DNA from 3 places in the Kocuria sp. CPCC 205297 genome. Region 3 is predicted to be linked to each of the others. Evidence: predicted binding sites of a transcription regulator. Region 3 holds the regulator's gene; each other region holds the start of a gene.

Region 1 (7,315 bases), on a different contig from region 3:
GCCCGCACCGCGTTCGAGCAGCATGTGCCCGGCGCTCACCAGGGCCTCCGCGGTGTCCTCCGCGACGAGCTCGAGATCGAGCACCTCTTCGTGGCTGATCTTGAGCACGTCCACGTTAGCCGCCACGGCCGCCAGTGCGGGCTTGCCGCTGAGGTCCGCGACCACGGTGGTCCCGGCATCCCGCGTGTCCCGGATAAGGCGGCCGAAGAACGACGCCGGCACCACGTCCCCGGGTTCGGCCCCGGTGACCGTGAGGACGTCCGAGGCGAGCGCGTCCACGAACGCCGTGCCGTAGAGATCGTCCAGTTCATGGCGGGAGAGCTCCGGGGGCGGCATGTGGGCCACGGTCTCCCGGTCCTCACCGCGCAGGTCATAGACGTATCCGCCGTTGCCGTACCCGTAGCGCACAGCATTGACCTGCATGCCCAGCCCGTCCAGCATGGTGCGGATCAGCGAGCCCAGTTCTCCGCCGAACGGCCCGCTCACGGACACGTCCGCCCCCAGCGACCCGGCCATCCGGGCCACCCACAGCCCCTGCCCGCCGGGGTGCATGTGCACGTCCGACTCGTGGGAACTACGGTTGCGATGCGCAGCGGGTTCCGTGATTTCCGTGATCAGCAGCGGAGTGGGAACCAGGATGGAGATACGCGGCTTGGGGCCGGGGCGGGTCTCGGTCACGAACGAAAGCTACATGACACGGGCGCTGGTGAACAGCACACCAAGGTGTCACCATGGTGGGATGAACGTCACCGCACCGGTTCGTATCGTGGAAGGTCAGGCCGCCAGTGAGCACACGCTGCGCGCCCTGAGCGCGTACTTCAGCGAGTTGAACAACCGGATCGACGGCGGTTTCGATCCCGAACTCACCGAGGTCACCGGCCCGGAGGACGTCACTCCGCCGCACGGGGATTTCTTCCTCATGACGGATTTGGTCACGGGCTCGGTCATCGCGTGCGGCGCGGTGCGCAAACTCGACGACGACCGCGTGGAACTGCGCCGGATCTGGGTCACCCCGGAACACCGCGGACAGGGCCACGCGCGCACCCTGGTGCGGGCACTCGAGAACAAGGTGCGCGCTTTCGGCGCCACCACGGCCGTGGTCTCCCTCAACGAGGAGATGACCGAGGGGATCGCGATGTTCCGCAAGCGCGGCTACGAGCCCGTGGATTCCTTCCACGACGCCACCACGGCCTCGGTCTTCCTGGCCCGCCAGTTGTAGCCCCACCGATCGCAGGCCAGCAGTCATAAACCCGCAGGGTATGAACCCGCCGAGCTGTGAACCTCAGTCGCGGGCCTCGCGCGTCTTCTTCTGATTGGCCTTGTCGATCGCCTCGACCAATTCGTCCTTGGTCATGTCCGAGCGTCCCGTGATGTCCAGTTCCTGGGCGAGTTCGTACAGGTGCTCCTTGCTGGCGTTAGCGTCCACCCCGCCGGCGGTGTCCTCCGAGTTCAGGCCGCCCTTCTCGGCGCTGTCGTCCGAGGGCCCGTTGTGCTCCTTGGGCTCCCAGTGGTCCCCGACCTTCTCGTGGGTGTGCTTGACGGCCGACCACGCGGTGCGCGCCGCCCGGGCGTCGTCGTGGTATTCCTCCTGCGCCGAGTCGTAGGTCTGCGCGAACGTGTCCTGTGCCTTCTCGTCCGAGCGTTGCAGCGTGGACGGGATCTCGTCCTGACGCGCGTGGCCGTTCTTCTTCGCCTTGGGCACGGGGGCCTCCTCAGAGCGTTCGGGTGTCACTGGTGGCTCGATCCTACGCGCCGCCGACGCCGCTGCGACAGGCCCGCCCGCTGCTTGAGTCAGTGCCACTCAGCTTTCGTGCGTCAATGACTAGCACTTCCGCCGACAGCCTGCTACATTAGACGTTGTTGAGTCACAGAGACTCAAGAAACGTGATGGCTCCACGCGGGTAATCGACCGGTTCGCGGGGCACAGCACGTGGGTGCCGCAGAGTGAAGGAGTAATCGTCATGGCTACATTCGACCCGTTCTCCGAGGTCCAGAACTTCGCCAACCAGGTCCTCTCCGGCCGCAACGGCCTGGAGCAGATGCCCATGGACCTCTACCGTCAGGGCGCCAACTATTACCTCGCCGCGGACCTGCCGGGCATCGATCCCACGAGCGTGGACGTGGACGTGGACGGTCAGCTGCTGACCATCCGTGCGCAGCGTCGTCTGCCCTCCGCGGAGAAGGACACCAAGTGGATCGTGCGCGAGCGCCGCAGCCACTCGTTCGTCCGCCAGCTCAACCTGGGCCAGGGCATCGACACGGAGAACATCACCGCCGCGTACGACAACGGCGTGCTGACCGTGACCATCCCCGTGTCCCCCAAGTCCCAGCCGCGCAAGATCCAGGTGGCCACCGGCCAGGAACACCACGACAACGTGGTCCTGGAGCACGACAAGGGCTCGGACGAGGACCGCTCGCAGAACGTGCAGAAGGACTCCGAGGGGTCGCAGGACTGAACAGGGCCGATCAGGACCGGCCCTTCACCGGCGCTGACCGGCGAATCCACCCGGTCGGAACAAGCCTGCTCAATCGGGGGCTCACCGCCCCATGACATGGCTGTGCCCCGCAGGTCACCCTGCGGGGCACACTCATGTTCACCGCGGGGTCAGCGGTTCATCCACCGCACCACGTGGTCGAGGTCCTCGGACGCGCGGGAGGACCAGACCATGAGCGCGTACACGTGCGGTCCGCCCTCGCAGACCACCGCGGTGGTGTCGACGTTTGCTCGCACCAGCTCGGCCACGAACTCCATGGTGTCCGGGTAGAGCATGTCCCGGTCACCCTGCAGCACGAACGTGCGGGGCAGTCCGCGCACGTCGCCGAAGGCGGGGCTCACCATGGGGTCGGTGACGTCCCGTGTGCCGGCCCACCAACGAGCGGCGGCCCGAGCGCCGTCGGTACCGAGCATGTGGTCCGCGTCCCGGTACGCCTCGATCTGGGGGTTCGTCACCGTGGTGTCCACCCACGGGGCCATGAGGATCAGACCCGCCACGCCGAGATCGTCCGCGTCCCGCAGTCGCATGGCCTGGGCCAACGCCAGACCACCGCCGGCGGAGTCACCCGATAGGAAGACCCGTGGGCCGAACGAACGGGCCAGGTCCCACACGCCGTCGGCGAGTTCGAGCGCCTCGTCCACCGTGTGATCGGGGGCGAGCCCGTAGCCCGGCACCACCACGGTGACCCCGGTGCGCTGCATCAGGGCGTCGATCCAGCGCCAGTGCACCGTGGTCATGGGGTTCACGTACGCGCCGCCGTGCCAGTGCACGACCACCGGGGCGTCCGCCCGGGTGATGGCTGCCTTGGGCCGCGCGACGATGACCGGGTACCCGGCCACCATGACCTTCTCGAAGCTCGCGCGCTTGTGCATCGCCTTGTGCGGTGCCGCTTCCTCGCCGCGCACGGCCAGGGACTCGAGCAGCTTCTCCTCGGAATCCAGCACATCCGGGAGCACCCGCAACGCCTGGTTCGTGGCGCGCAGCACCGGGTCCGCGGCGCGCACGATCACGTCCGCGGCCGGCTTGGCGGCCCGATCCTCGGCGATGCACGTGCTCGTGGAAGCCGCCGCGTGCCGACCGCGACGCCGCTGGGTCCCCGCGGTCCCGGGCGTTGCGGTGTCTTCGCGGGAGCCCCCATTCTCGGCAGCGCCCGCGAGCTCACCGCGGCGCTGGGCGTCATCAGCCACGGCACCGAGAGGGGCCCCGGTGGCATGGTGCTGCGCGGCCGAGCGACGCTCGGATCCCCGGTGGTAGGTGGCACGGTGATCGGCCGCGGTGCGGTGGTTCCCGACATGACCGTGGGTCCGCTCGCCGACCCCGGCACGGTGACCGTGCGACGCCGTCCGACCGGAAACACCGGCCGCACCGGCCGCACCCGCGGTGGCCACGGCGGCGGTCGCGGCGTGCTGCCCGTGACCGGACTTTCCCCGGCGCTTCCCGGACACCGCGCGATGGCGACCGGTGACGGGGGCGGACCCGGCGGCGTCGCCCGCGGAGACCGTGCCGGGCTGCCCGGCACCCTGCGCGGCGAGGGACTCACCTTCGACGTCCACGTGCGGGAGGATCTTGTCCAGCCAGCGCGGGAGCCACCAGGCCTTCTCGCCCAGCAAACGCATGACCGAGGGGATCAGGAGCATGCGCACCACGAACGCGTCCAGGAGAACGCCCATCGCGAGTGCGAAGCCGATGGGCCGGGTCATGGCCATGTCCGCGAAGATGAAGCCCGCGAACACGGAGATCATGATGATCGCCGCGGCGGTGACCACGGAGCGGCCCGCCTTGAAGCCGTAAACCACGGCCTGGCGCGCGGGGTGCCCGTGGGCGTAGGCCTCGCGCATCCCGGAGACCAGGAACAACTGGTAGTCCATGGCCAGGCCGAACAGGATGCCGATCATCAGCGTGGGCAGGAAGCTGAGGATGGGCCCGGGATCGTGCACGCCGAACACGGCGCCACCCCAACCCCACTGGTACACGGCCACCACGGCACCGAAGGCCGCGAGCACGGAGAGCAGGAAGCCCAGCGTGGCGATCACCGGGACCAGGATGGAGCGGAAGACCATGAGCAGCAACAACAGCGAGATGATCAGCACGACGCCCAGGTAGAGGGGCAGTTTCTCGCCCAGCAAATGGGAGACGTCGATGTTCGCCGCGGTGGTGCCGGCTACGCCCACGTGGACGTCCTCATTGGCCTGGAGGTCGCCGTTGAGGTCCCGGATGTTGTTGACGAGTTCCTCGGTCTCGGCGTCCGCGGGTCCCGAGGAGGGGATCACCTGGATCACGCCGGTGGTGTTGTCGTCCGTGGTCACACCGGGGAGCACGTTGGCCACGTCGTCCTGCTGCGCCAAGCGGTCCGCCACCGTGTTCATCGTGTCGGTGGCCTCGGCATCGTTGAGACCCCCGGGGAGGTCCACGACCACGGCGAGGGGTCCGTTCTCACCCGCACCGAAGTCGTCCGCGATGCGCTGGTAGGCCTGGTACTGGGTGCTGTCCTGGGGTTCGGTGGACGCGTCCGGCAGGCCCAGGCGCATGGTCTGGGCCGGCAGCGCGAGCACGATGAGCACGGCCGCGCACGCCAGGGTGGTGATCCAGGGATGGCGCAGGTGCAGGGGGACGTCGTGCTCGTCGATGTTCTCCTCGCGGGGCGCGGCGTCCCGCACCTTCCTGGGCAGCACACGCCGCCCGGCGAGGGAGAGCAGAGCAGGGGTGAGTGTGAGGGTCAACAGCAGGGCGACCGCCACGGCCACACCGGCCACGGTGCCCATGAGTCCCAGGAACGGGATCGCCGTGACGTTCAGAGCCACTAGGGCCACGATCACGGTCAGCGCCGCGAAGAACACGGCGGTTCCGGAGGTGCCCACGGCCATCCCGATGGATTCCCGCACGGGCATACCTCGTCGCAACTGCTGCCGGTGCCGGTTGAGCACGAACAGGGAGTAGTCGATGCCCACGGCCAGGCCCAGCATGACGCCGAGCATGGGCGTCACGGACATCATGTCGATCACGCCGGAGAACGCGAGGGTGGCACTCGTGGCGATGGCCACGCCCAACAGCGCGGTCAGCACGGGCAGCGCCGCGGGGACCACGGCGCGCAACATGATCAGCAGCACCAAGGCCGCGATGATCACGCCCACGATCTCCGCCGGACCCACCAGGGAAGAGATGTCCTGCGCGAGCTCCTGGGAGAACTCGGCGTCCACGCCGTCCACGGGGTGGTCCTTGATGGCGTCCATCACTGCGCTCTTGGTGTCCGATTCCACGGAGGTCTGGTCCACCGAGAAGCTCACCACGCTGATCGCGGAGTTGCCGTCCCGGGAGACCACGCGGTAGTCACCCATGCGTTCCATGGCCCGTTCACCCTCTTCGAGCTGGGCCTTCTGCTGGGCGATCTGCTGCGGGTCGATCCCGCGTTGCTGCAGGATGCGCTGTTCGCTCACGCCCGGCGGCAGGTTCTGGCGCAGCTGTGCGAGTGCTTGCTCGCCCTGTTCGAGCTGCTGGCGGCCGTCCCGCAACTGCTGCCGACCGTCGTCCAGCTGTTGCTGCGTCTGGAACGGGTTGCTCGTGGAGGCCACCTGGTCCACGTCCTCGGTGGCCTTCAGAGCCTCGGCGATGCCGTCCTTCTGGGCCTGCGTGAACTCGGAGCCGTCCTCCGTGAAGAACACGACGCGCCCGGTACCCTGGTTCGCCTCCGGGAGTTCGTCCTTGAGCCGATCCGCGAGGTTCTGGGTCTCGGTGCCCGGGATCGTGATGGCGTTGCTCAGGTTCACACCCGACATGGCGACCCCGCCCACGGCCAACGCAAGCACCGCGAGCCATACCAAGATCACCGCCCACGCGTGGGAGGCTGCGCTCTTGCCCAGCCTGTACAGAAGTCGTGCCACGGGATTCTCCTACTGAATCGGAAGTTCTCTGGTGGGTGCGTCGCGCGGAGCGGCGGCTGATCGGTCCATGGGTGCTGTGCGGTTGTCGACGACGCCGCGGCGCCGGTCTGCGGTCTCGGCCCCCGGCGTCGGGGGCTCGTCGGTGGTGCTGGTCAGGGTTTCGGGTCGGTGCGCGGCATCAGGAATCGAAGCCCCGCCCCAGGACGCCGAGTGCGGTGGCCAACAGTTCGTCCCAGATCCGGCGACCCCGCTCGTCCAGCCCGCCCCCGGTGCGCGCAACCCATTCGTCGAGGCACTCAGCGAACGAGTTGATGAGCGTGGTGGCCACCAAGTGCGTCTCGAAGGACGAGTGCTGCGGCAGTCGTTCGCGCAGCACCTCGTTCAAGCGGTCCACGGCGGTGCGGGTCACCCTGAATCCCCACAGCGAGGCCGCGGGGGTGTCCTGCAGGTCCACGGAGAACACCGGTTGGAGTTCCTCGATCAGGGTGTGGGTGCGCAGCGATCCGATCAACTGCCGGTAGACGTCCCCCAGGGAAACGTCCGACGACGCCGCTGTCGTACCCTTCGGGGTCGTCGGCTCCGGGAGATCCCGCAGCACCCCGTCGATCAGCCCTGCCACGAGTTCCGAGAGGTACTCGAACACCGCGTCCTGGGCCGAGGGGAAGTGGTTGAAGATGGTCCGGCGGGAGACCCCCGCCCGCGCGGCCAACTCGTTGACGGTCACGCGGTCGGTGCCCAGCTCGGTGGCCAGTTCACCCGCGGCCGCGATGATGGCCCGCCGATTGCGCAGCCGAATGGCTTCGCGCTTGTCCTTGGGCTCCCCCGATCGAGGCTCACCCGAACGGTCGTCGGCGCATCCGGACAGCAACGTGGTCAACACGTGATCCATCGTACGGCAGTAATTGCACTGTGTGCATCTTCTGGTGAGGAGGCTCTCATCAC
Region 2 (7,315 bases), on a different contig from region 3:
ACGCCAAGGTGACCCTGCGTTCCTACGAGTACTACCGGGCGTTCTGGAACAATTTCGCCGATCGCGGTCAGGGCCGGCTCTACTTCACCTACGAGGACGGCAAGCCCTCGGTGGGTGCCTACGTGATCTCCTACGGGCGCAAGGGCACCTACAAGGACGGCGGCTCCAAGCCGCGGCGCAAGCAGTACGGGGACTCGCACCTCGTGCAGTGGAGCGCCATCACGGACCTGAAGCAGGACCACGAGATCACCCAGTACGACTTCTGCGGGACCCCGCCCTCCGACCAGCTCAAGAACAAGGAGCACCCCTACTACGGTCTGGGGTTGTTCAAGACGAGCTTCACCAAGACTGTCGTGGATTACGTGGGCGTTTGGGATCAGCCACTCAGCCGCGCGAAATACGCTGTGTGGAACAACGTGGCGGAGAAGGTACAGCGCCAGTTGTGGGTGCGCCGCACGGGTCAGCCCTTCTACTGACAGGCGGCCGCGGCCCCTCCACCCGGCCCCCGCTCGCCCGCAGGCGAGGACGTGGGCGAGCACGGGCGCGCGAGCGGATGCGTGTGGGCCGCACCCCAGCACACAGGAGTCGAACAGTGCCTGCGGCGGCAGAGAAGGGTGATCCCACGTGAGCGTGAGCGAGCAATTGACGCGTCTGGCGCACCAGGGCTACCCGTCCTCGGGTGAGAGCACGGGCCCGCACGCGGTGGACGATGAACCGTTCGGTCCCGCCGGGGACACCGCGCTGCGCGACGCCGTGCAGCACACGAGTCCGCGGCGTCGTACGCGTTACGCACCGCGCCCCACCGAGGAACAGGCCGCCCGGGCGGAACTGCGTAGCGCGCCCGTGCACACCGACACCCGGACGACGTCGCAGCTGCGGGTCCCTGGCGTCCGTCCCCGCAGCGCCGGGCACGGTCCCGCGACCGGCACCGGAACGCCGCAGGTCTCCTCCCTGCCCGTCCTCACACCGAGCCAGATCGCCGCCGACCGCGCAGGCCAGGGGCACCGGGCGGCGGTTCCCGCGGCATTGACCGAACCCATCAGCAGCCCGTCCCGGCGTGGCACCGCCCCCGCGAGCTCACCCGTGGAGCGCCCGGAAACCGTGGCGCACGAGCCGGCGCCCGCGACCACCGCGATCTCGCGGGGCGTGTACCCGGCCACCCGGGTCAAACCGTCGCGAGCACCCAAGGCACTGTTGCGCTCCCTCGTGCAGGGGGACGCCGCGCCCACCGCGCCCATGCGTGTGGTGGACCGGCTCACCGCCACACCGTTCCAGCACCTGCGCAAGTTCGGGGACAGCACGGACCGCCAGGCCCGGCGCACCCTGAACTTCGCGCTGCGCCTGGCCGAGACCATGTTCCACTACGGCGCGGACGCGCTGGACGTGGAGAACGCGATCATCGCGGTGTGCGCCACGTACGGGGTGGAGAACCTGGACGTGGACATCACCAACCAGTCGGTGACCATCAACTACGTCGCGGAGACCACGGCCACGGGCAAACTCACCGCCGCCGGCGAGGCCCTGCGGCGGGTCACCGAGGACACCGGCTCCTCCGCCCACCCCGCGACCGCCCTGGCGGGCACACCCGGGACCACGGGGGAGCAGCGCGGGAGCTCCGCGCCGCGCACCGGCCAGGACCCGTGGGGCGATTCTTCGACCTCGAGCCACACCGTGATGCGCGTGGTGCGTTCGTGGACCGACAACTACTCGGGTCTCGCGGACTCCCATCAGCTCGTGACCCGGATCATCGAGGGCAACACGCCCCTGCGGGACGCCGAACGGGAGCTCGCCCGGATCAACGCCCGGCCCAAGCCCTACCCCAAGTGGGTCGTGTGGCTCGCCACGGTGATCGCGGCGGGGACCATCACGCTGGCGATCGGCGGCAGCCCGGCCGGTGCGCTCGTGGCCGTGGTCTCCTCCGTGGTGGTGCAGTCCGTCACGGCGAAACTGGGGGCGTGGCGGATCCCGGAGTTCTTCTCCCTCGCGGCCAACGCCCTGGTGGTCACGCTCGGTGCCCTGTTGATCTCGGCGGTGGGGGTCGAGGTGTCCCCGCCCAAGGTCATCGCCGGTGGGATCATCATGCTGTTGCCCACCACCCGCATGGTCTCCACGATGCAGGACGCGATCAACGGTTTCCCCGTGACCGCGGCCGGACGACTACTGTCCACCGCCATGGCGTTCCTGGGGATCGTGGCCGGGATCGCCCTGGGGATCACCTTGTCCGCGCACCTGGGGGTCCCACGGATTGACGTTTCCCAGTCCGGGTTCACACCCGCGGCAGCCGTGACCAACACGGTGTTCATGCTGATCTCCACCGCTCTGATCGCGATCACCATGCAGGCGAAGCCGCGTCACCTGCTGCCCGCCGTGACCGCGGCCCTCGTGGGCCTCGGTTTTTACCACGGCATCGGTAGCTTCGATCCCAGCACACGATTGGCCACGGGCGTGGGGGCTGTGGCGAGCGGTTGCGTGGCCGCGCTGCTCGCGGCGAGGGCCAAGATCCCGCAGGCGATCCTCGCGATCCCCGCGATGACCTACCTGCTGCCCGGGTTGAGCCTGTTCCGCGGAATGTACGCGATCACCGTGGAGATCGAGACCACGGGGGACGGCATCACGGGACTCGTCAACGCCATGGTGTCCATCGTGCTCCTCGCGGCGGGCGTGGTGCTCGCCAAGTACCTCATGCGCCCGTTCATCGAGCGGATGCAGTACCTCTCCCAGCGGCGCAACCGCCGCCGCTGACCGGTCAGAGAATCTTGCCCACGGGCAGCTTCTTCTCCGCCTGGAACGTCTCCTCGGCCCGCCCGGCCGCCCAGTACCCGGACAGGGATACCTGCGAACGCTCGAGCCCGCGGACGTCGAGCAGTTCCTTCCGGGCAGCCTTCATGGCCTCGCGCTCGCCGTGCACGAACGCCTGCACCCCCGCGGTGTCCTCGGGCCACGCGGCGTTCGCGAGTCCCGTCACGAGGGCGCGTTCACCGTCCTGCTGAGCGGCGCGGTGCACCCAGCGCACCCGGACGCCCTCGGGGATCGCGAGGTCGGTGAGGTCGAGTTCGTGGGAGGCGTCCTCGACCTCCAGGACGGCTTCTCCGCGCGCCGAGGCGGGCAGCGCCTCGAGGTTCGCGAGCACGGCGGGGACGGCGGCGTCGTCGCCAGCGAAGACGCTCCACGCGGCGGCCGGATCCGGGAGCCACTTGCCGCCCGGGCCGAGCGCCACGATCCGGTCGCCGGGGGACGCGGCATCCGCCCACGGCCCCGCATAGCCTTCGGTGCCGTGCAGGGCGACGTCGATCCACACGGTCTCGGTGTCGGGTTCCGTGTGGCGCAGGGTCATGTGCCGCGTGACGGGCTGGTCCTGGGGTGCGGCGTTTTCGCGCGCGGCCCAGTAGTCGGGGAACGCGCCGGGCGCGGTCGCCGCGAGCGTGGCTGCGGAGAAGAAGACGAGCTTGACGTACTTCTCCGGCGCCTCCATGTCTTGGAACTGCTCGGCGTTCTCGATCCTGCACACCACGCGCACCATGCCCGGGGAGAGCTGAATCCGGTCCGTAACCGTGAGGTTGAGCTGGGGTTTGCGGGGTCGCGCCGGAGTTTGTGTCATGCGTCCAGCGTAGGTGCTGCTACGCGGGCAGTTCCCACGAGACGGGCTGGGCGCCCTGTTGTTGCAGCAGCTCATTGGCGCGGGAGAACGGGCGGGAACCGAAGAACCCCCGGGACGCGGACAACGGGGACGGGTGCACCGATTCCACGGTGGGCGCCCCACCCAGCCAGTCCTTGGTGCCGCGGGCGTCGCGACCCCACAGGATGCCGACGAGGGGTTGCTCGCGCGCCCCGAGCGCGCGGATAGCGCACTCCGTGACCGCTTCCCAGCCCTTGCCCCGGTGGGACGCGGGGAAGCCCGCGCGCACCGTGAGGACCCTGTTGAGCAGCATGACGCCCTGCTCGGCCCACGAGGACAGGTCCCCGTGCGCGGGCGGCGTGATCCCCAGATCGGAGTGCAGTTCCTTGTAGATGTTCTGCAGGGACCGCGGGATCGGGCGCACGTCCGGGGCTACCGAGAACGAGAGGCCCATCGCATGGCCCGGGGTGGGGTAGGGGTCCTGGCCCACGATCAGCACCTTGACCGCGGACATCGGCTCGCGAAGCGCGCGGAAGATGTGGTCCCCAGCGGGCAGGGTGTGGTGGCCCTCGGCGTGTTCGGCGCGCAGGAACTCGCCCACGGCCCGGATCTGCGGCTCCACGGACTGCAAGGCACGGGCCCACTCCTCGTTCATGATCTCGTGCAACGGGGGCGGGGTGTTCACGGTGCGACCTCCAGGGCGTGCGGCCTCCGGGTACCGCCCGGAGCGTTAGGGTTGAGCCCATGTCTACCACGGGCGACGGCCTCGACGAGCTCGACCGGGCCATCCTGGACCTGGAGTCCGAGCACTGGAAGTACCGCGGCGCCAAGGAGTCCGCGATCCGCTCCCGCCTGGGGTTGAGCCCCGTGCACTACTACCAGCGGCTCAACGCCCTGATCTCCTCAGAGGCCGCCGCGCGCCACGCCCCCATGCTGATCTCCCGGTTGCGCCGCGCGCGCAATCGCTGAGCGGGTCCCCGGGTGCGCGTGGGATAGTGGGCAGCGCACCGCGGACCCCTGACCGCCGCGGGTCCGGCAGGCGGGGCGCACGCCGTCCCACGGTCCCGGCACCCGCGGGTCGGCGCCCCTGGTCCCACCGTTCGTTGAGGAGAGCCACAGCATGAGCGAGTACCCCCGTGACGAGTTCGACGACGTCCCCGAGGACGGCGCCCGGCAGGGTGCCCACCGGGGCCATAACCCGAATGCCCGAGCGGGGTCCCGGGGCAAGTTCCTGGCGATCCTCGTGGCCGGTGTGCTCGCCCTCGTCCTGGGGGCGGTGGCCTTCGTGAACGCCCCGCGCACGGCCCAGGAAGCGCTCGCCCTCTCCGCCGCAGCCGTTGCGGTGTCCCCTGACGACGACGCCGCGGCCGGTGCCTCCGGGGTCGGTGCCTCTGTGGCCGGTGCCTCCGCGGTGGGTGCCGTGGCGCTCCGGACGGCCGCGAGCGACGTCGTGCCCGGAGCCCCCGCGGCCGCCTGAGCCGCCCGTTCAGCCGGGGACGAAACCTGAGTCCACTGGACGCAGGGCGTTTGCGGTTCCGGCATGACGAGTGCCACTATGGGATTAGCACTCAGTCGCGTGGACTGCTAACCGGGTCCGGTGGTGGTCGCGCGGCGGACGAGTGACATCACGGTGAGGTGGTTGCGGCGCGGTGAGGATCGCGGCGCGGCACCGTCCGTCGCGGGCATCGTGATGACAAGTCTTGTTTGTCAACCGTCCAGGAGGGACGAAACACATGGCAAAGATGATCGCATTCGACGAAGAAGCCCGCCGCGGCCTCGAGCGGGGCCTGAACACCCTCGCCGACGCCGTCAAGGTCACCCTCGGCCCGCGCGGACGCAACGTGGTCCTCGAGAAGTCCTGGGGTGCCCCCACGATCACCAACGACGGCGTGTCCATCGCCAAGGAGATCGAGCTCGAGGAGCCGTACGAGAAGATCGGCGCCGAGCTCGTCAAGGAAGTCGCCAAGAAGACCGACGACGTCGCCGGTGACGGCACCACCACGGCCACCGTGCTGGCCCAGGCCCTCGTGAAGGAAGGCCTGCGCAACGTGGCCGCCGGTGCGGACCCGCTGTCCCTCAAGCGCGGCATCGAGAAGGCCGTGGCCGCGGTGACCGAGCAGCTGCTGTCCTCCGCCAAGGAGATCGAGACCGAGGAGGAGATCGCCGCGACCGCGTCCATCTCCGCCGCGGACCCGGAAATCGGCAAGCTCATCGCCGAGGCCATGGAGAAGGTCGGCAAGGAAGGCGTCATCACCGTCGAGGAGTCCAACACCTTCGGGCTGGACCTCGAGCTGACCGAGGGCATGCGCTTCGACAAGGGCTACCTCTCCGGTTACTTCGTGACCGACGCCGACCGTCAGGAAGCCGTCCTCGAGGACCCCTACATCCTGATCGTCAACTCCAAGATCTCCGCCGTGAAGGACCTGGTCCCCGTGCTCGAGAAGATCATGCAGGCCGGCAAGCCGCTGCTGATCATCGCCGAGGACGTGGACGGCGAAGCGCTCGCCATGCTCGTGCTGAACAAGATGCGCGGGGCCGTGAAGTCCGTGGCCGTCAAGGCCCCCGGCTTCGGTGACCGCCGCAAGGCGCAGCTCGCGGACATCGCGATCCTCACCGGCGGCCAGGTCATCACCGAAGAGGTGGGCCTGTCCCTCGAGTCCGCCACGATCGACCTGTTGGGCCAGGCCCGCAAGGTCGTGGTGACCAAGGACGAGACCACCATCGTGGACGGTGCCGGTACGCAGGAGGAGATCGAGGGCCGCGTGGCCCAGATCCGCGCGGAGATCAACAACTCCGACTCCGACTACGACCGCGAGAAGCTGCAGGAGCGCCTGGCCAAGCTGGCCGGCGGCGTGGCCGTCCTCAAGGCGGGTGCCGCCACCGAGGTCGAGCTCAAGGAGCGCAAGCACCGCATCGAGGATGCCGTGCGCAACGCCAAGGCCGCCGTGGAGGAGGGCATCGTCGCCGGTGGTGGCGTGGCCCTGATCCAGGCCGGTGCCAAGGTCTTCGAGTCCCTCGGCCTGTCCGGGGACGAGGCGACCGGTGCCAACATCGTCAAGGTCGCGATCGACGCACCGCTCAAGCAGATCGCGCTCAACGCCGGGCTCGAGCCGGGCGTCGTCGTGGACAAGGTGCGCGGGCTCGAGACCGGGTGGGGCCTCAACGCCGCGACCGGCGAGTACGAGGACCTCATGGCCGCGGGCATCAACGACCCCGTCAAGGTGACCCGTTCCGCCCTGCAGAACGCGGCGTCCATCGCCGGGCTGTTCCTGACCACCGAAGCCGTGGTCGCGGACAAGCCCGAGCCCGAGGCCGCCGGTGCGGGCGCGGGTGCCGATCCCATGGGTGGCATGGGCGGCATGATGTGATCTCGCTCTTCTGAGTGAGTTCCGCCCGGCCCACGGGTGGACATCCCGGGAACCCCGGGGACACCTGCTGTCCCCGGGGTTCTCGCATCTCCGGGAGTGCTCGCGCACCCGGGTGCTCTTCGCGCGCCCGGGTGGTGCCCCCGGGGCGGTCCGCTGAACCGCGGACCAATGCGAGACCGGGTGATCGCCTACCAGCGGCGGTGGTTCAACGTGTCGGGAGGTTTTGCGAGGATGAGCGCATGACGATCATCGCTTCCGCGGACGGCTCCGCACTCGGCAACCCCGGACCCGCGGGGTGGGCCTGGTACATCGATCCCACCTCGTGGCGCGC
Region 3 (7,315 bases):
CCACGAACACGGCGAAACCGGCGCGGAAGTCAGCGGGCTGTTCAGTGGGCTGGGTCATCGCGGGTCCTCGGTCGTTCAGTCGGTGCGGGGGTCGGAGGCGGTGCGGCGCCTCACGTCATGGTCTCCACGGGCGCGTCCCGGCCCAGGAACTCCTCGAGCAGCGAGCGCTGGGCGGTGAACATGCGGGCGCGTTCGTCCTCGTGGGCGTGGTCGTGGCCCAGCAGGTGCAGCAGGGAGTGGGTGGTGAGCAGGCACAGTTCGTCCTGGGTGCTGTGGCCGGCGGCCGCGGCCTGGCGTTCGGCCACGGGTGGGCACAGTACGACGTCCCCGAGGACGCCCAGGCTAGGGTCGTCGGGGGTGCCCTCGCGCAGTTCGTCCATGGGGAAGGACATGACGTCGGTGGCTCCGGGCAGGTCCAGCCACTGTTCGTGCAGTTCGGCCATGCGGGTCTCGTCCACCACGGCGATGCTGACCTCGGTGTCGGGGTGCAGGTGCCAGCGGGTGAAGGCGAGGTCCACGAGGGCCTCGAGCTGGTCGGTGTCCACGGCGCGGTAGGCAGTGGGCAGCTCGGCCTGTTCGGCGGGGGTGTCCCAGGGCAGGTCGAAGGCCACGCTCACGGGGTGTCTCCCCCGGTGCGCTCGGACGACGCCGCTCGGCGTTCGTCCTTGCGGCGGGCTCGTTCCACGCGGTGGCGGTTGGTGGTGTCGAACCGGTCGTAGGCGGCCACGATCTCGCCCACGAGTTCGTGGCGCACCACGTCCGCGGAGGTCAGTTCGCAGAACGCGATGTCGTCGATCTTCCCGAGCACGTGTTGGACTTGGCGCAGTCCGGACTTGGTGGTCCCGGGCAGGTCCACCTGGGTCACGTCACCGGTGACCACGATCCGTGAGCCGAAGCCTAGACGGGTGAGGAACATCTTCATTTGTTCCGGGGTGGTGTTCTGGGCCTCGTCGAGGATCACGAAGGCGTCGTTGAGGGTGCGCCCGCGCATGTAGGCCAGCGGGGCGACCTCGATGGTCCCGGCCTCCATGAGCCGCGGAATGGACTCGGGGTCCATCATGTCGTGCAGGGCGTCGTAGAGGGGACGCAGGTAGGGGTCGATCTTGTCGTTGAGCGAACCCGGGAGGAAGCCCAGTCGCTCGCCGGCCTCCACCGCGGGACGCGTGAGAATGATCCGGTTGACCTCCTTGGCCTGCAGGGCGCGCACGGCCTTGGCCATGGCCAGGTACGTCTTGCCGGTACCGGCGGGCCCGATCCCGAAGACCACGGTGTGCTCGTCGATCGCGTCCACGTAGGTCTTCTGGTTCACGGTCTTGGGCCGGATGGTCTTGCCGCGGGTGGAGAGGATGCTCGTGGACAGCGCGCTCGACGGGCGCAGGTCCTGGGCGTCACGCATCATGCGGGCCACGCGCAGCACCGTGCGTTCGGTGATCTCGGTGCCGCGCAGCGCCATCGCGAGAAGTTCCTCGAGCAGGGAGGCGGCCAGGCGGGTGTCGATCACGGGCCCCTCGAGGGCCACGTCCAGGTCCCGCACGGTCATCCGCACGGCCGGGAACTGCTGCTCGAGCAGACGCAAGGTCGCGTCCCCGTGGCCCAAGGTCCGGACGGCGGTCTCCCGATCCGGTACGTGCACGGTGACGCGGGTTCGTTCGGTGGGCGGAGTGCTCAGTGCCTCGGTCCCTTCGGTTGGTTCGCTCATCGGGTCCAGCCTACCGGTGCGCGCGGACCCGGACCCGCCGGGACCGACGGGCTCGCACGCCGCAGGTTGCAATCCAATAACGGTCCGCCCGGATCCACGTGCGACGTTAGCGCCCGTGGCTTCCGGTGGGTAAGTTGTGTAGCCGTGAAAAATCCCGCAGGAACGACCGAGCCGCAGCGTCGTCGCGCCACCGCGCCCGGCGGACTTCGGCGCGCCGCGACGGGGGCGCTCGCCGCGTCGCTCGCCGCGGTCGTGGCCTCGTGTGGGACCGCCGCCGACCGACCGGACCACAACTCCGAAGCCGCCCCCGGGATCGCCTCCGCGCCCATGAACACGGACACCGCGATGGAAGGCGTGGCCACCGAACAGGCCCCCGTGTACTGGGTGGGCACCGGGGACCAATCGCGCTACCTGTTCCGCGAGTTCCGCACCCCGACCTCCCAGGACACGACCGACCCCGTGGCCCAGGCGGCGCTCATGGTCACCTCGGCCACCCCCGCGGACCCGGACTACCGGTCCCTGTGGTCCGCCGTGGACACCGTGGGCACCTCCGTGTCCCCGGACGGAACCATCACCGTGGACCTGCCCGCCGCCGCGTTCGCCTCCCAACTCTCCCCGCAGGACGCGCGGGTCGCACTGCAGCAAATGGTGTACACGGTCTCCGCGGCGGCCGTGACCGCCGGGCTGTTGGACTCGTCCACGGCCAAGGAGGTGCGGGTCCTCGTGAACGGGCAGAGCGGGTACAAGGCCTTCGGAGCCGTGGAACTTAATGCCCCGCTCACGCGTGACCCCGCACTGGCCGCGCCCGTGTGGCTCGTCGACCCCCAGACCGGGGCGGAACCCAAGAGCCCCGTGACGGTCTTCGCCCGCGTGCTGCCCTCGGTGCGTGACGCCCGCTGGGAGGTGCTCGAGGACGACCGCGTCGTGCACAGTGGGAACATCGCACCCGCTTCCCCCGGCTCGGATCCGACCACGGGCACGGAACTACGCACGAGTGTCACGCTCGACCCCGGGACGTACACCGTGCGCGTGAGCGGCACGGACGATTCCGGCACCACCGTGTCCGACGATCACACGATCACGGTGCGCGCCGGGGACTGAGCCCTCCCCGTTGGGTCCCGGGTCAGTCCCAGAGCCCGAGCACCGCGTGCAGCGCGGCCAGTGCCGCGGGTCCCGCGGTGGACGATCGCATGACAGTGGTCCCCAGGCGCATCGGCTGAGCACCGGCAGCGCACAACGCCTCGAGCTCTCCGTCACCGATCCCTCCCTCCGGGCCCACGATCACCGCGATCCGGGACCGATCACCCCACAGGGTCACGCCCGGGGTGGACCAGCGTGCGCTCGCCGATTCATGCAACACGAGCCACAGCGTCTCGGGTTCTGCAGCGATCAGCCGGGCCAGGCCCGCGGTGTCCACCCAGTCACCGCGTTCGGGCCAGCGGGCGCGCCGGGACTGCTTGGCCGCCGCGGCCAGGGTGGAGTCCCACTTGGCCATGAGTTTGGCCGCGCGGTCCGCGTGGACGCGCACGATGCTGCGCTCCGCCTGCCACGGGATCACCCGGGAGACCCCGAGTTCGGTGGCGGCCTCCGCGGCCTGCAGGTCCCGGTCCCCCTTGGCGAGTGCCTGCACCAGCGTGAACTCCGGTTGCTGCGCGGCGTCGTGGTGGATCTCGTGGACGGTCACGCTCATCCGGTCCTTGGCCCCGGAGTCGAACGTGCACACCGCACGGGTGCCGTGCCCGTCCACGAGGTCCAGGGCCTCCCCCGCGCGCAGGCGCCGCACGGTCACCGCGTGCTTGGCCTCGGGACCTGCGATGTCCAGGACCTCCCCCGGGTGCGCCCGGAAGAGGTTCTCGGCGGGGACGTGGAAGACGGGGTTGGTCACAGGTCGTTGAACCGGTCCCGCAACCGGGAGAAGAACCCACCGGAGTGGTTGGTGTTCACGGTCGTGCCGTCCGCTGCTTCCTCACCGCGCAGCTCGGCGAGTTGCTCGAGCAGTTCGCGCTGTTCGGAGGAGAGGTCCTTGGGGGTCTCCACCTCGAAGTGCACCTTGAGGTCCCCGCGGCCCTTGCCCCGCAGGTGGGTGACACCCAGGTCGTCGAGCGTGACGGTCGCACCGGACTGGGTGCCGGGATCGACGTCCACCGTGCGAGCGCCGTCGAACGTCTCGAGGCTCACGGTGGTGCCGAGCGCGGCGGCGGTCATGGGGATACGCAGGCGGGCGTGGAGATCGTCGCCCTCGCGGAGGAAGGTGGGATCGGGGTCCACCTTCAGTTCCACGAAGAGGTCGCCGTTGGGTCCGCCGGCGGTGCCGGCCTCACCCTGGCCGCTCAGGCGGATGCGGTTGCCGGACTGGATGCCGGCGGGGATCTTCACGGTCAGGGGGCGGCGGTCGCGCACGCGGCCCTCGCCGTAGCACTCGTGGCACGGGCTCTCGATGACGGTGCCGAAGCCGTTGCACTGGGAGCACGGGGCCTGGGTGGTGACCATGCCCAGGATGGACTGGCGCTGGTACTGCATGTGGCCGGAGCCGCGGCACATGGTGCACGTCACGGGGCTCGTCCCGGGCTGGCAGCACGTGCCCTGGCACGTGGGGCACACGACGGCGGTGTCCACCGTGATGTCCTTCTCCATGCCGAACACGGCGTCCTTGAGGGAGATCCGCACGTTGATCAGGGCGTCCTGGCCCTGGCGGGTGCGGGACTGGGGGCCGCGCTGGCCACCGGCTCCCGCGCCCTGGAAGAACGTCTCGAAGATGTCGGAGAAGCCGAAGCCCGTGCCGGGGAAGCCCCCGCCAAAGCCGGTGTCCGTGCCGTTCTCGTTGCCTGTGGCGTCGTAGACACGGCGCTTGTCCGGGTCGGAGAGGACGTCATTGGCGTGGGAGACGCGCTTGAACTCCTCGGCGGCCTCGGGTGAGGGGTTCACGTCCGGATGGAGTTTGCGGGCCTTCTTGCGGTAGGCGCGCTTGATCTCTTCGGCGCTGGCGTCCCGGCTCACGCCGAGGGTTTCGTAGTGATCGCTCACGATGTCGTCGTTTCTTCTTTCGTCGGTTCTACGGTCGAGCGGGGCGGGCGGCGCTCACGTGCGCTCAGCCCCCAGGTTCTTGGACAGGTAGCGGGCCACCGCGCGCACGGAGGCCATGGTCGTGGGGTAGTCCATGCGTGTGGGCCCCACGACTCCCACCTTGGACGCGGCGTGCGGACCGTAACCCGTGGCCACCACGGACGCCTCCGCCAGAGGGTCGTCGCTGTGGTCGGAGCCGATGCGCACCGCAACCCCGCGTTCGTCCTGCTGCATCTCGGACAACAATCGCAGCATGGCCACTTGTTCCTCAAGCGCCTCGAGCACCGGGGAGATGCTCTGCGGGAAGTCCCCGCTGAAGCGCGCGAGGTTCGCGGTCCCGGCCATCACCAGGCGGTGTTCGTCCGACACCGCTGCGAGCACCGCGAGCGCCCCGGTCACCGCGGTCCCGGCGTCGCGCAGTTCCTCGGGCAGGGCCGGGGGCAGGGTCACGGCGGCGTCGGGGACGTCTTCCACGGGCGTGCCGAGCAGGCGTGCGAGCACGTGGGCGCGCAGCTCCAGCAGCTGGGCCTCGGTCAGGGTGACGGGCAGTTCCACGGTGCGTTGGGCCACGCGTCCGGTGGTGGGGATCAGGATCACGAGTACGCGGGCGTCCCCCACGTCCACGAGTTCCACGTGGCGCACGGTGATCCCGGTGCGCACGGGATACTGGATCACGGCCACCTGGTGGGTGAGCTGGGCGAGCAGGCGCACGGTGCGCTCCATGATGTCGTCCAGGTCCTGGGCGCCGTCCATGAACACCTGGATCGCGCGGCGCTGGGCGGAGGTGAGGGGCTCCAGGGCTGCGATCTGGTTGACGAACTCGCGGTAACCTCGGTCCGTGGGGATCCGCCCCGAGCTCGTGTGCGGGGCCACGATCAGCCCGTCCTCCTCGAGGGCGGCCATGTCGTTGCGCACCGTGGCGGAGGAGACGGGTAGGCGGTGGCGTTCCACGAGCGCCTTGGACCCCACGGGTTCACGCGAATGGACGTAGTCCTCCACGATGGCGCGCAGGATCTGCGCTCGGCGCGGATGCTCCATGTGTCTCACCTCCCGTTGCTGGTAATTCTGGCACTCAAGAGTTCACAGTGCTAATCCTGGCCGTCCGGGGCCCGTGGGTCAGGGGCCGATTTTGATACGCTCGCGGCTGATTCGCCTGCCCGGCGGCGCGCTCGCGCCGCGGTACGACGTCGAGGAGTCGCCCGTGAACGCATCCGGCTGGTCCTGGGGTCCCCAGGACCTAGGCAGTCCCGACGTCGCCCGCACCGGTGCCGTCTCCCGGGATGTCCCCGTGGCCCGGGACATGGTGCTCGAGGACGTGGAGACCGGGTGGGTGGGCGCCGTCGTGGGCGTGGAGACCATCGGCGGGATGCGCGTGGTGGGTCTGGAGGACCGGCACGGGCGCGTGAAGTCCTTCCCCCTGGGCCCGGGCTTCCTCCTGGACGGCGAACCCGTGCGGCTGGGCCCGCCCGAGACCCGCAGCGCCCCGGCCAAGCCCCGGATCACGCGTTCGGGGTCGGTCGAGGTCGAGAACCTGCGCGCGTCCGTGGCCAAGGAGTCGCGTGTGTGGGTCGAGGGGTACCACGACGCCGAGCTCGTGGCCAAGGTGTGGGGCCACGACCTCGCGGTCGAGGGCACCGTGGTGGAACCCCTGCACGGGATCGACGACCTCCCCTCAGCCATCGCCGAGTTCCACCCCGGCCCGCAGCGTCGGCTCGGGATCCTCGTGGACCACCTGGTCGCGGGCTCCAAGGAGTCCAGGATCGCCCAGGAGGCGCTCGCGGTCCCGGGTGCCCGGGACAACGTGCTCATCCTCGGACACCCCTACGTGGACATCTGGCAGGCCGTGAAGCCCAGCGCCCTGGGGATCCGGGAGTGGCCCGTGATCCCGCGCGGGGTGGATTGGAAGACCGGGATGGCACGCGCGCTGGGCCTACCGCACCGCACACCCCAGGACGTGGGGCGGGCGTGGCAGGCGATCCTTGCACGAGTGAACACGTACGCAGACCTCGAACCGGCCCTGCTGGGCCGCGTGGAGGAGCTCATCGACTTCCTCACCGCCCCGGACGCTGCCGATTCCTGACCCGGGCTGCGCCTGACCTGCGGTGACCCACGACGTCGACGGCGCTCGCAGCCGGTGGTCCACGGCTTCGGTGACCCGCGTTAGCGGTAACCCCCAGCGTGGGTGACGCCTGGCGTCGTCGTCCGGCGCGAGGCACGCGGGAACGACCGTAGGATGGGAGCACCGGCGTCCTCCGACCCGGATGGCTACCGCCCGTGAAAGGCACACCCGCTCGTGACTGACGCTGCTCCCTCCCCCTCCACTCGCTCCGCCGAGACTCCGTTCGAGTCCGTGGCCCCCGTGGCGCAACCCCTGGACGTGTCCCAGGACCGGCAGTGGGCCACCCTCTCCCACCTGGGTGGCGTGGTGGGCGTACTGCCCAGCTACATGATCCACCGGGTGTTCAAGGACCGTGGTCCCTTCACCGCTCAGGAATCCCGGGAAGCCGCCAATTACGCCATGCTGCCCACCCTGGTGATCCTCGCGGGCATCGT

Evidence for each region. The regulator HrcA, encoded in region 3, represses chaperone genes, less so after heat shock. The targets are predictions, from matches to a motif close to TTNGCACTCGNNNNNNNCGAGTGCNAA.
Region 1: the regulator HrcA is predicted to act here: its motif matches at 1,823-1,849, upstream of RF650_RS08240 (Hsp20/alpha crystallin family protein).
Region 2: the regulator HrcA is predicted to act here: its motif matches at 5,178-5,204, upstream of groL (chaperonin GroEL).

Annotation. Positions count from the first base shown of each region.
Region 1 is NZ_JAVKPY010000007.1:100,834-108,148, forward strand. It holds gene RF650_RS08225 (1-phosphofructokinase family hexose kinase) at 1-678, opposite strand, end outside; gene RF650_RS08230 (GNAT family N-acetyltransferase) at 740-1,219, shown strand; gene RF650_RS08235 (ChaB family protein) at 1,283-1,702, opposite strand; gene RF650_RS08240 (Hsp20/alpha crystallin family protein) at 1,962-2,456, shown strand; gene RF650_RS08245 (MMPL family transporter) at 2,606-6,373, opposite strand; gene RF650_RS08250 (TetR/AcrR family transcriptional regulator) at 6,552-7,253, opposite strand.
Region 2 is NZ_JAVKPY010000001.1:309,139-316,453, reverse strand. It holds gene RF650_RS01515 (peptidoglycan bridge formation glycyltransferase FemA/FemB family protein) at 1-476, shown strand, start outside; gene RF650_RS01510 (threonine/serine exporter ThrE family protein) at 631-2,742, shown strand; gene RF650_RS01505 (siderophore-interacting protein) at 2,747-3,598, opposite strand; gene RF650_RS01500 (uracil-DNA glycosylase) at 3,618-4,301, opposite strand; gene RF650_RS01495 (DUF3263 domain-containing protein) at 4,361-4,585, shown strand; gene RF650_RS01490 (hypothetical protein) at 4,737-5,093, shown strand; gene groL (chaperonin GroEL) at 5,350-6,984, shown strand; gene RF650_RS01480 (RNase H family protein) at 7,224-7,315, shown strand, end outside.
Region 3 is NZ_JAVKPY010000009.1:46,531-53,845, forward strand. It holds gene RF650_RS09750 (GTPase Era) at 1-58, opposite strand, end outside; gene ybeY (rRNA maturation RNase YbeY) at 111-566, opposite strand; gene RF650_RS09760 (PhoH family protein) at 614-1,699, opposite strand; gene RF650_RS09765 (GerMN domain-containing protein) at 1,844-2,800, shown strand; gene RF650_RS09770 (16S rRNA (uracil(1498)-N(3))-methyltransferase) at 2,823-3,584, opposite strand; gene dnaJ (molecular chaperone DnaJ) at 3,581-4,723, opposite strand; gene hrcA (heat-inducible transcriptional repressor HrcA) at 4,778-5,800, opposite strand; gene RF650_RS09785 (DUF3097 family protein) at 5,964-6,842, shown strand; gene RF650_RS09790 (DUF4870 domain-containing protein) at 7,056-7,315, shown strand, end outside.